DNA from 2 places in the Paenibacillus sp. FSL H3-0321 genome. Region 2 is predicted to be linked to the other one. Evidence: riboswitches for the same ligand, from Rfam matches in the RefSeq annotation. Region 2 holds a riboswitch; the other holds the start of a gene.
What was found. A riboswitch is a leader RNA that binds a small molecule or an ion and turns the genes downstream of it on or off. The one in region 2 is predicted to bind cyclic di-GMP.
Positions count from the first base shown of each region.

Region 1 (6,469 bases), 2.7 Mb from region 2:
ATGACGGGAGCCGGGATCGCACAGCTGAGATCATGAGTGGAATCAGCAGCAGCGACGAGCATGTTAAGCTGATTGACTTCTCCCGTAACTTCGGCCATCAGGTCGCGATTACGGCCGGAATGGACTATGCGCAAGGCCAGGCTGTTGTGGTGATTGACGCGGATCTTCAAGATCCGCCCGAGGTCATTTTGCAGATGATTGCCAAGTGGAAAGAGGGCTATGAGGTAGTTTACGCCAAACGGCTGAAACGGCATGGGGAGACTATTTTCAAGAAAGTGACCGCCAAGCTCTTTTACCGTCTGCTCAGCAGCATGACCAGTGTGGAGATTCCCACCGATACAGGCGACTTCCGGCTCATCGACCGTAAAGTATGCGATGTGCTGCGCGGTCTCAAAGAGAAAAACCGCTATGTCAGAGGTTTGGTGAGCTGGGTCGGCTTCCGGCAGACGATGGTGGAATATGTGCGGGAGGAACGTTTTGCAGGTGAAACCAAATACCCGCTGAAGAAAATGATCCGGTTTGCGGTTGACGGAATCACCTCATTTTCACATAAGCCGCTGAAAATAGCCTCATATGTAGGCTTCTTTCTCTCCTTCTCCAGCTTTGTGTATCTGTTCTTTGTATTATTCCAGAGAATCTTTTTCACCTCATGGACGGTTCCGGGCTGGGCTTCCATCGTCGGCGTCAATTTGTTGTTTAACGGCATCGTGCTGATGCTGCTTGGCGTAATAGGTGAATATATTGGACGGATATATGATGAATCCAAGGATAGACCGCTGTATATCGTGCGTGAGACCAAGGGTTACCGGGGTGGGGAGCATGAGGAGCGGCAAGAGGACAATGATTATGGCAGATAGGAAGCTGAATGCGGGATTTATCCAGTTTTTAAAATTTAATGCTGTAGGCTTACTGAATACGCTGATTGATTTCGCCGTATTTACCTTGCTGCATTCTCTGGGTATGATGAACACCCCGGCACAGATAATTTCTTATAGCGCAGGGACAGCGAACAGTTTCTTTTGGAACAAGAAGGTGACCTTTAAGGATAAGAGTCAGGCTAGCAAGGACAGTTTTAACCGTATGCAATTAGTCCGATTCATCATACTGAACCTGGTTGTACTGGGGATATCAGTGCTGCTGATGCATCTGCTAACGGACAAATTTGGAGTTCAGGTGCTGATTTCCAAAGTGCTGGTTACGTTCGTCACCGTCATCATCAATTTCTTTGGTAGCCGTAAATGGGTATTTTAAGTCAGATGATGGGCCGTGGAGTTTCTTTATCTTAAAGATCGGGGGGGGATTTGATGCGTAAGTTTTCCTATTTGATCATAATTGCAGGAGTTCTAGTCATGCTGTATCCAAAAGCGAGCGAATGGTATAACGACCGGCAGCAAGAGAAGCTGCTGAAGGAGGCTGAACAGGCTTATAGTGAGCTGGCCCCTTCGTCAGAGCTCGATCTGAAAAAACAGTACGCCGAGGTCACTGCACTGCTGGCAGAAGAATCAGCTGGGGATGAACCAGTGCAGGCTGCCGAACCGGCAGAGCAGGAAATAGAGGTCGGCGGCAAAGTGACCGGAATTATCACAATCGACAAAATCGATTTGAAATTGCCCATATTGGAAGGGGCGACCAAAGCCAACATGAAGCATGCCGCAGCCCATATGAAGGAAACCGCTCCAATCGGTGAAATAGGCAATGCTGCCATAGCTGCACACAGGTCTAGGACTGCAGGGAGATTATTCAACAGACTGAACGAAGTAAAGGTCGGAGATACCATTTCCGTCAAGACAAGCGATCAGGAGTATAAATACGAGGTTTACGATATCTCGATTGTTGAGCCTACCGATGTGTCTGTACTGAACGGGAATAAACAAGATAAGATCCTTACCCTCATTACATGTGATCCTTTGGTAAATCCGACCCATCGACTGATTATCCACGCTAAAGCGGTTTGAAGTAAGAGAACAGATCATAAAATGCGAAAATTATAAAAATTTAAATGAATTAAGTAGAAATCTAGTGATTTAGGTCTTGTAACTAGGCATTAATATGATACTATATAACTATAAAAGCTAAACACGATAACGGCAAACCTATCGAAAGGTAGGGACGCAAAGCTAAAGGGCCTTCCCGGTAAGGATGGCAGCCAGCTACCGAATGAAGAGGCTTTTTTTGTTTGTTCTTAAGATGAATCTAGTATATTCCAATAGTAGTAGGAACAGATAAAGCTTAAACGATAACGGCAAACCTATCGAAAGGTAGGGACGCAAAGCTAAAGGGCCTTCCCGGGTATGGATGGCAGCCAGCTACCGAAAGGGGTTTTATCCATGAAGAAGTTCTATTATATGTTCTTGACCTTGTTCGTCCTGGTTACTTCAGTTCAAGTAAGCACAGCTAACGCTTCCAGCGTAGAGTCAGGCTGGTTAAATACATCGCAATTGAGCCAAGGGGTTGTCCAAGTTTCCTATGATGTTCCCAAGGACAAACGTATCAAGCTCATGATTACCAAAGACAATAAGAGCTACTCTTATAACTTATATGCCTCCAAATCTACAGAAACGTTTCCACTGCAGCAGGGGAATGGCGCTTATAAAGTGTCAGTCTTAGAGAACACCAGCGGCAACAAATACAAAGTACTTTCTTCCGAAACCGTAGATCTGAGCATGAGCAACACCAATGCCGTATATTTGAGTTCCGTACAGAATGTGAAATGGAATTCTTCCGATAAAGCAGTACTGAAAGCTAAGCAGCTCACGCAAGGGCTGACCACTGATGAAGCAAAGGTACAAGCTATCTATAATTACATCGTGGCGAATGTAAAGTACGACTACACCTTAGCAGCTAATGTTACGCAGGATTATATCCCGAACAACGACAACACACTTGCTAGTAAGAAAGGGATTTGCTACGATTATGCATCTTTGTTCGCCACCATGCTCCGCAGTGAAGGGATTCCGACAAAGCTGGTAATGGGCAATACGAGTTATGTATCTGTATATCATGCCTGGAATGAAGTATTGCTTAACGGCAAATGGGTAACGATCGATACGACAGTAGACGCCGGATTGGGTAAGAACAAAGAAACAGGCTTCACCAAAGCGTCGAGCAAATATACAGCAGCTAAGATCTACTAATCCTGTAGAATGATGATTACTCTAAGATAACCGGCTTAATATTTAAGCCGGTTATCTTTTTTTGTTTAAGGGGTTGCTTTTTTATATTGATGTGGGGTATTATAGGTAAGCGTTGTTAGAGCGCACCCAAGTAAATAAGGAATGGCTGAAAAGTTGTTTCAAAAAAAAGCTTGCGTTTCTAAATCAAACGTGATATATTATAAGAGTTGCTGGTGACGAGATAATCGACACTGACAACGAGCTTGATCTTTGAAAACTGAACAACGAGTGAGTATGGAAATCACGCAAGTGAGATCCAAAATTAGAGAATGTAAATTCTCGTCAGATGTTTCAAATTGAGCAATCGCTCTTTCTAAATACCAATTTGGAGAGTTTGATCCTGGCTCAGGACGAACGCTGGCGGCGTGCCTAATACATGCAAGTCGAGCGGAGTTATGAAGGAGCTTGCTCCGGATTAACTTAGCGGCGGACGGGTGAGTAACACGTAGGCAACCTACCTCTTTGACTGGGATAACTACCGGAAACGGTAGCTAATACCGGATAATTCCTTTGTTCACATGGACGAAGGATGAAAGGCGGAGCAATCTGCTACAAGGAGATGGGCCTGCGGCGCATTAGCTAGTTGGTGGGGTAACGGCTCACCAAGGCGACGATGCGTAGCCGACCTGAGAGGGTGAACGGCCACACTGGGACTGAGACACGGCCCAGACTCCTACGGGAGGCAGCAGTAGGGAATCTTCCGCAATGGGCGAAAGCCTGACGGAGCAACGCCGCGTGAGTGATGAAGGTTTTCGGATCGTAAAGCTCTGTTGCCAGGGAAGAACGTCCGGTAGAGTAACTGCTACCGGAGTGACGGTACCTGAGAAGAAAGCCCCGGCTAACTACGTGCCAGCAGCCGCGGTAATACGTAGGGGGCAAGCGTTGTCCGGAATTATTGGGCGTAAAGCGCGCGCAGGCGGCTATTTAAGTCTGGTGTTTAAACCTTGGGCTCAACCTGAGGTCGCACTGGAAACTGGGTGGCTTGAGTACAGAAGAGGAAAGTGGAATTCCACGTGTAGCGGTGAAATGCGTAGATATGTGGAGGAACACCAGTGGCGAAGGCGACTTTCTGGGCTGTAACTGACGCTGAGGCGCGAAAGCGTGGGGAGCAAACAGGATTAGATACCCTGGTAGTCCACGCCGTAAACGATGAGTGCTAGGTGTTAGGGGTTTCGATACCCTTGGTGCCGAAGTTAACACAGTAAGCACTCCGCCTGGGGAGTACGGTCGCAAGACTGAAACTCAAAGGAATTGACGGGGACCCGCACAAGCAGTGGAGTATGTGGTTTAATTCGAAGCAACGCGAAGAACCTTACCAGGTCTTGACATCCCTCTGAATCCACTAGAGATAGTGGCGGCCTTCGGGACAGAGGAGACAGGTGGTGCATGGTTGTCGTCAGCTCGTGTCGTGAGATGTTGGGTTAAGTCCCGCAACGAGCGCAACCCTTGACTTTAGTTGCCAGCAGGTCGAGCTGGGCACTCTAGAGTGACTGCCGGTGACAAACCGGAGGAAGGTGGGGATGACGTCAAATCATCATGCCCCTTATGACCTGGGCTACACACGTACTACAATGGCCGGTACAACGGGAAGCGAAGCCGCGAGGTGGAGCCAATCCCAGCAAAGCCGGTCTCAGTTCGGATTGCAGGCTGCAACTCGCCTGCATGAAGTCGGAATTGCTAGTAATCGCGGATCAGCATGCCGCGGTGAATACGTTCCCGGGTCTTGTACACACCGCCCGTCACACCACGAGAGTTTACAACACCCGAAGTCGGTGGGGTAACCCGCAAGGGAGCCAGCCGCCGAAGGTGGGGTAGATGATTGGGGTGAAGTCGTAACAAGGTAGCCGTATCGGAAGGTGCGGCTGGATCACCTCCTTTCTATGGAGAATCGTTTCCTGCAACGGAAACATTCAAATCGGAAGCTTAGCTTCCAAAACTCAGGTTTAGGCCTGTTACTCACTCGTTGGTCAGTTTTGAGAGTTTAAGCTCTCAAGTAGTACCTTGATCCTTGAAAACTGGATACCGAAACGAATTTGCGTTTTAGAACATCTTTTAGCTGAAACTTGTGTGAACAAGTTTTAATTATAGCGATGCTAGCGATTTTCCTTCTGGAAAAACGCATTGGTTAAGCTAATAAGAGCACACGGAGGATGCCTAGGCGCCAGGAGCCGACGAAGGACGTGGCGAACAACGAAACTGCCTCGGGGAGCTGTAAGCAAGCTTTGATCCGGGGGTGTCCGAATGGGGAAACCCAGCTGTGGTAATTCGCAGTTACTTCTCTCTGAATACATAGGGGAGATAGAGGCAGACCAGGGGAACTGAAACATCTAAGTACCCTGAGGAAGAGAAAACAATAGTGATTCCGTCAGTAGCGGCGAGCGAACGCGGAACAGCCTAAACCAAGGGGCTTGCCCCTTGGGGTTGTGGGACGTCTCACATGGAGTTACAAAGGAATATGGTAGGTGAAGAGGTCTGGAAAGGCCCGCGATAGAGGTAAAAGCCCTGTAGCCTAAACTGTGTTCTCTCCGAGACGGATCCCGAGTAGTGCGGGGCACGTGAAACCCCGTATGAATCCAGCAGGACCATCTGCTAAGGCTAAATACTACCTGGCGACCGATAGTGAAACAGTACCGTGAGGGAAAGGTGAAAAGCACCCCGGAAGGGGAGTGAAATAGAACCTGAAACCGTGTGCTTACAAAAAGTCAGAGCCCGATCTATGGGTGATGGCGTGCCTTTTGTAGAATGAACCGGCGAGTTACGTTTAACATGCAAGGTTAAGGTGAGAAGCCGGAGCCGCAGCGAAAGCGAGTCTGAATAGGGCGACTGAGTATGTGGACGTAGACCCGAAACCGTGTGATCTACCCCTGTCCAGGGTGAAGGTGCGGTAACACGCACTGGAGGCCCGAACCCACGTATGTTGAAAAATGCGGGGATGAGGTGGGGGTAGCGGAGAAATTCCAATCGAACTCGGAGATAGCTGGTTCTCCCCGAAATAGCTTTAGGGCTAGCCTCGGTGAATGGAGTGGTGGAGGTAGAGCACTGATTGGGTGCGGGGCCCGCAAGGGTTACCAAGCTCAGTCAAACTCCGAATGCCATTAACTTCTTGCCGGGAGTCAGACAGTGAGTGCTAAGATCCATTGTCAAAAGGGAAACAGCCCAGACCATCAGCTAAGGTCCCCAAGTGTGTGTTAAGTGGGAAAGGATGTGGAGTTGCACAGACAACCAGGATGTTGGCTTAGAAGCAGCCACCATTGAAAGAGTGCGTAATAGCTCACTGGTCGAGTGACTCTGCGCCG
Region 1 covers NZ_JBBODH010000001.1:4,950,035-4,956,503, forward strand. The annotation lists gene MHI45_RS22145 (glycosyltransferase family 2 protein) at 1-857, shown strand, start outside; gene MHI45_RS22150 (GtrA family protein) at 847-1,251, shown strand; gene MHI45_RS22155 (class D sortase) at 1,350-1,955, shown strand; cyclic di-GMP riboswitch class I at 2,077-2,158, shown strand; cyclic di-GMP riboswitch class I at 2,232-2,314, shown strand; gene MHI45_RS22160 (transglutaminase-like domain-containing protein) at 2,328-3,134, shown strand; rRNA gene MHI45_RS22165 (16S ribosomal RNA) at 3,496-5,051, shown strand; rRNA gene MHI45_RS22170 (23S ribosomal RNA) at 5,297-6,469, shown strand, end outside.
Region 1: it holds a riboswitch for cyclic di-GMP, as region 2 does, so the genes downstream of both, MHI45_RS22160 (transglutaminase-like domain-containing protein) here and MHI45_RS33730 (hypothetical protein) in region 2, are expected to answer to the same signal.

Region 2 (6,469 bases):
TTGGAAAATCTGTTGGTGAATTCGCCGCTGACCGACATCCAGCCGGATATTCCCGGTTCATCCTTGGTTTCCTTGATCTCCATCTTGTTCACCTTCAGCACATCACCTTGAGCACTAAATACTGCGGGTTTCTCATTAAGCTCATGAGGATGGAACGTCATTGAATCGTTAGATTTGACAGGACTATTGTAACCATCCAGGATGAACCGTACTTGCCGGCTGTCATATGGAAGGCTCTTGAAATAGTAGGTCCAGTGCTGCTTGCCGGCTTGTTCTGTTGATCTGACAGTGTAGCCGAAGGAAGTGTCGATAATACCTCCGGAGATGTAACTGTTGATTCTTGAAAGTTCTTCACCATTCTCTCCCTCAAAATGGAACATGACCCCAAAATCGTGGCTAAAATTAGTGGAATTGGCAGAAATAAGGCTGGCTGCCTCTCCAGTAAGCGAGGTGTTGAATTTCAGTGTGACACCTGCAGGTGTATGCATCACTTGATCCATCTCCAGCTTCATCCCATCCGGTGTTTTATAGACATGGTCCTTCAAATCTGTGGTTACCGATAATGCCTGTGCTGCGGTCATATCTGCTTCATAGCTAAAGCTCCAGTCTCCGGTGACTACCTTTTCTGTTTTGCTGTTTGAAGCCAGTTCATGAATATTGCCTTGAATAACTACGGTGCTTCCTGGGCCTTCATCAGGGAATACGTAAGTCAACAGCAGAGAGGCTTGACCAGAGTTTCCATAAATGTCACTGGCCAAGGGCATGATCTCTTTAAGTTCTCCGATGTTGTGTCCTTGTTCATCATGGATTTCCAATTGGCTGGTATTAAATTTGGACATTGCGTCGTTGGCAGCATGTCCGGTTTTATCCGTAATGCTAATGTTAAGCACCAAACGGGTAGGATCAGCCACTACGTCCTGCAGGACAAAGGTATAGCCTTTATCGGTTTTCTCTATGCCAGGGTGCTGCACCACTCCGAGTATTTTGGCGTCCAGCAGACCAAGCTTTGCCCACTGGTTGGCAAGGAGGAACGGTTTCTGTGGAGGGGTGGACAACGTCTCTGACACTGTACCTGATTTGCCAATGAAAAACAGTAATGAAGCAATTCCTATCACTGCAGCAACAGAGCTGCCCCACTTTAAACCTCTTTTTAGGGTGCGGCCCGTTTGCATTCCGGATATCTCGGATAATTTTTGCCCGGAGGCGGGCTGTATCTCTGTATTGCGAACTTGTTCCATAACGCGCTCTGTGAAATCATCAGCTAGATTAGAGCTTGTATACAATTGTGAATCCGTCAGTAGATCGTTATCAGTGCCGGACAAGTCATTGTGATTGGTGTAAGCCCATTTTTTCATTGGAACCCTCCCTGGATTTCGGCCATTGTTTCTTCAGCTTTTGACGGGCGCGGTGGAGACAATTTTTGACCTGATGCATCGGCATTCCCGTTATCGCTGAGATCTCCTCATAGGATAATTCATTGGTATAGCGAAGCAGCAGTACAATCCGGTAACGTTCTGGAAGCTTGGACAATTTCCGGTGCATTTCAAGCTCGTCTTCCTTGCGCATATATTGCTCTTCAGGGGTTGGCCCGCGATCCTTCTCCTGCAGCAAGGTGCTGCTTATTAGGCCTGGGGATTTCCGTCTTTTCAGTGACCTGAAGTGGTTGATCGCAATGGCGTACAGCCAAGCGGCAAAGCTTGATTGGCCATGATGCTCGCGGAGTTTCTGGTATGCTTTGATAAATGTTTCCTGGGCCAAATCCTGTGCATCCTGGTGACTGGCGCCCATACCGAGCAGCAGACCATACAAGCTCGACTTGTATTTGTCTACGAGTACCGCAAAGGCCTCCCGGTTGCCCTGCAGCACTTCGGCAATGATTTGTTCGTCGTTGTCCTGTGCCTTCATCCAGTGCCTCCCATTAATTTATTTGTATATAAGACGCACCAGCGCCACAATATTTCTCACTTTTTATAAAAAAGAAAGATTATGTTCAGATCATACTACACATTGCAGGGGGAAGAGAGAATGAAACAAGACGTAGCAATCCGTCAGGTAGGCTTGGCCGTAAAGGATGATCCGGCAGTCAGGGCGGTATTTCTGAAAGGCGCACATGCCAGAGGAGAGCAGGATGCTTACTCGGATGTTGATTTGTACTGCTTGGTCCACAGCGAGGGATTGACGGATTTTTTAGCGCGCAGAATATCCTATATGGAGAGCTATAAACCGCTGATATTCTGGTCGGAAGCTAACTTCGTAGGACCACAAATTGTTGGCGTGTTTGAAGACGGTCTGCATTTCGATCTTTATACAGTGACTGCGGAGAGTCTGAAACAAACCGAACAAATCCTTGTCCTGCATGATCCCGAGGGTTGTCTTGCCAACTACAAGGCAGAGAGCTTCCCCATGTCGGATGTAGAGATTACGAGGATCCTTTCCGGTTTCACTTTCAGTCTTCTGGAATTTGAAACCGCGTATCTCCGCGGCGATTTGCTCTGGGCACACCGGCTTGGCAGTCATCTGGCGGCAGATCTAATGATAGTTCTGCGGCATGTAGCAGATCCTTCTACAGCGCAGCTCGGCATTAAGAGACTGCATCACAAACTCAGTCCACAGCAACTGGATGAGTTAACAGGAGCGTTAAATGCTCTTGGACCGGACGCACTCCCTTCAGGTGTCCAGAAGCTGGTGGACCTCGCTGTGGTGTTGATTGCAGACTTGACCGAACGGCTGTCAGAGAACTGGAATCAGCGTTTTTTCGATTTTATGGTCAAACGGATCTACGCACTATCGTAACAAAACAGATACAGCGAACAATATTTGAATGTGAGAAAAAAGGAGGATAATGACTACTCTTGTCGAATTATAAATTTAGATAGATAATAAATACCAAAATATGTTTGTGATTCGGAAGCGCCAGCTGATGAACAAAGGCAACTCCGCCGAAAGGCGGAAGACGCAAAGCCACCGGTCTAAACCGCTCACGAAAGCGGCATGACAGCGGGGACGCTCATGTAGTTTGGTTTTTTGTTGTCTAAATACAACAAAAGGAGCTTGAAAAAATCATGTTTTTGAAGATTCGCCACAAATTGAGGCCTGGCTTAGCGTTTATTCTGGCTACAGTCTTGGCCGCTGGGCCCCTGATTGCCACCCCGGTCCACGCAGCTGCGAAGTACACTTTTACGGATGTCAAAACTGCATATAACATGCCGATTGACTACAACTACAAGTTCACAGGTGACACAATCGCTTCACTGGAGAAGGATAGCAAAGGGGCTCATCAGCTGTACTTACATAACTGGAAGAAGAAGACGACGGAGAAGGTCACTTCTACTAACACGTTCAAAACGAACTTGCAGCTTATGGGAGACAGTGTTTATTATTATGAGTCTACAATTGAAGTGACTAAACGAATTAATATCTACCCGAAGAAGCTGGTACAGTACAATTTGAAAACCAAAAAAACAAGCGAGCTTCCGCTGGAAGTGAAAACTCCGGAATTACTGGGTGTGGGTGACAAATATTATGCACACAGCAGTGGCTCAGATTTTTACTTCACTAACAAAACGACGCTGGAAACTCAGACCATCAATGATCTTGGTTTTGATCAGGTCCACCAGTTTGTAGATGACAAGTTCATCTATAGCAAATGGGACACCGGGACGTTGTATCTGTATGATCTGCCAAGTTCAAAAACAATTGAGCTCTACAAGCTGAAAGAAAATGAATCCTTCAACCTCGTAGCTTCGAATGGTAAAGATATTGTCTGGATGATTGACTCCAAAGAAGTGGATGCTGCCGGCAAGACCAAAAATTACTTCATCTATATGACGATGGACCGCAGTAAAGCCGGAGCCCCGGTTAAAGTATTGCTCAAACGTGAATGGGTAATTGGCGACCGGAATGATCTCTTAATCGTGGGTGACAATTATGCGGTGTTCTCGGAAATGATGAATAATAAACTGGTAGCCCGCGGAGTGAACCTCCGAAATGGGGAACTCTTTTTACTTGGGGAACGAAACCGCAGTGCGGACAATTTTGTGTATTTTAATAAAGACACTTTGATCTCACGCGACGCGAATGACTATATTGTGCTTCGTACAATAGTCAGAACGCCATAAATGAATTTTCAGAAACTATCAAAAAAACAGTGCAATTTGACGATAGTAGTAAAGCGGTAAATATTGGGTATGAACCTATTTCCAATGAATCCCGCAATCGCAAATTGAAAAAAAACAACTAGAGGAGTGTCATTAAAAAATGATCGCAGAAACTAAAATGTACCCGGAATTCAACACCATCTTCATCAGCTTGCATGGATTTGCCGAATTGGCTGAAACGGTAAAAGAAGTGGAAATATTCGAGGCGTCCATGCCGACTTTGCCAATCCACGAGATGTCTCTGATTATTGACTGCAATGATATGGCGCCGTTCAAGCCGGAGATACTCCCGGTTCTGGAACGCTGCTATGTGCTGTATAACGGATTTAAACATGCGGTTCTGGTGAATCCGAAGAAAGTAGTAGCCAAATCTCAATTACAGAGAGTAGCTCCAAGTGCCGGATTTAAAGGACATTTTGTGGATACGGTGGAAGAGGCTTGGGCAATCGTTAAATCCTAAATCCTAAATCCTAAATCCTAAATCCTAAATCCTAAATCGTATATCCTAAATCTAAAGCAGAGGGTGGTCAACCATGGCTAGTGTCAAAATAGTAAGCACCGAAGTGTACCATCCTGCCTATAAGATCAGCAATGAGGAATTGGCTCTGCAGGCCGGAGCTTCAGCGGACAAGCTTATCGGCATTTGGGAGTTCTTTGGCCGTAAGGATCGTTATTACGCGGCGGACTATGAAGAGAGCACACTTTATATGGCTATTGAAGCATCCAAAAAGCTATTGAAGAACTGTGGGCTTAGCGGAAGCGATTTGGATATGATCGTATTCTCCTCAGGAACACATGATTTCAGCGCTCCGACAGATGCTGCATTTGTGCATCAGGCGCTGGAGGGTAAAGATTCCTGCATTATCTATGACAGCAATGCCAACTGTGTAGGTATGGTTGTCGCTGCTGACCAAGCAGCCCGATCCATGATATCCACTCCCAGAGTGAGATACGCACTCATTGTAGGGTCGGAGCAGATTGCCCGTTTCTACAAAGAGGGGGACCTGGCGTCCAAGGGCCTTTGCGGAGATGCGGCCTGTGCGGTTCTGTTGGAGAGAGTGGAGGACACGGATTCCGGCCTGATAGATTCGGCTTACTACACCAATACGCAGAAGGCGGAGGATATGCAGTTCCCTGCCGGAGGCATGACGCAAATGTACGGAGAACATCTGTCGCTTGAAGAGAAGAAAATTTATCTTCATCCGGAGTATAACGTCAATGTGGCTTTCCCGACAGCGGTATCCAATATTGAGCAGCTGCTTCAGGAACATGGATATACCAAAAGTGATGTGAAGCACTATATCCTTAGTCAGTTAAACTTGAGCGTCATTAAAGATATCGCGGGCAAGCTGGACGAGGAACTCGTTAAATTCCCTTACATTGGGGATATTTATGGCTACACAGGCACAAGCAGTCCGTTTATCACCCTTCACCATGCGATTAAGGACGGAACGCTGGTACGCGGCGACTTGTTCTTTATGTGGTCGGTAGGCGCGGGTATTACGAGTTGTGCTACCTTGTGGAGACTCTAGCATCACTACTGCAGTAATGAAACGCGATAGAAAAACAACGAAAGCCTGCGCCTTGGCGCAGGCTTTTTTGTGTGCTTTTCCCGGGGCGAGCCATCTAGTCTTTATTTAAGAATTCAATAATTAACTCTATAAATTCAGCAGGCTGCTCAAGATGCGGATAATGGCCGCATTGACGCAGCTGGACGAATTCTGAAGCTGGGATGTTCTTATGTACGTAACTACAGATCTGCTTGTTGAAGGGTGAATCCAGCCCGGCTTCCATAACAAGGGTTGGATGACTGATTTCATTTAAGCGACTGTAGGCCGGAGGCATTAAAGGACGATGCAAATTGGGTTTACCTTGATAAAAGACTTCATTACTGACATAAAGCTCTTTGAATTGGGCACGAAGCGTCTGATCTTGTGGAACGAGGTAGTGCCAGAAGCTGTTCTTCATAAAATGCTCCGCAGCCTTGTTGATTCCAACCCGGCGGACTCTCAGGAAATCCTTCATGCCTTCCCAGGACAGCCGCAAGGGATACTTGGCACCGTTAACGGAAGGGGCAACAAGGATTAGCTTGCTGACACGATCCGGATAGGCCAGAGCGAAGTCAATCGCAGCACTCCCTCCAAAAGAAGAGGCGACAAGACTGGCACGGGTAATCCCAAGATGATCCAGAACGGATTTCAGATCCTGATAATAGGAGAAGGGAGTGGTGATAGCATCGCTTTGTCCATATCCTCTCTGATCATACCGGATCACCTGATAGGCTTGAGCCAATCTTTCCACATGGAGATCCC
Region 2 covers NZ_JBBODH010000001.1:7,621,560-7,628,028, forward strand. The annotation lists gene MHI45_RS33715 (DUF4179 domain-containing protein) at 1-1,355, opposite strand, end outside; gene MHI45_RS33720 (RNA polymerase sigma factor) at 1,324-1,905, opposite strand; gene MHI45_RS33725 (nucleotidyltransferase domain-containing protein) at 2,026-2,793, shown strand; cyclic di-GMP riboswitch class I at 2,920-3,011, shown strand; gene MHI45_RS33730 (hypothetical protein) at 3,063-4,118, shown strand; gene MHI45_RS33735 (hypothetical protein) at 4,258-4,617, shown strand; gene MHI45_RS33740 (ketoacyl-ACP synthase III) at 4,691-5,689, shown strand; gene MHI45_RS33745 (alpha/beta fold hydrolase) at 5,784-6,469, opposite strand, start outside.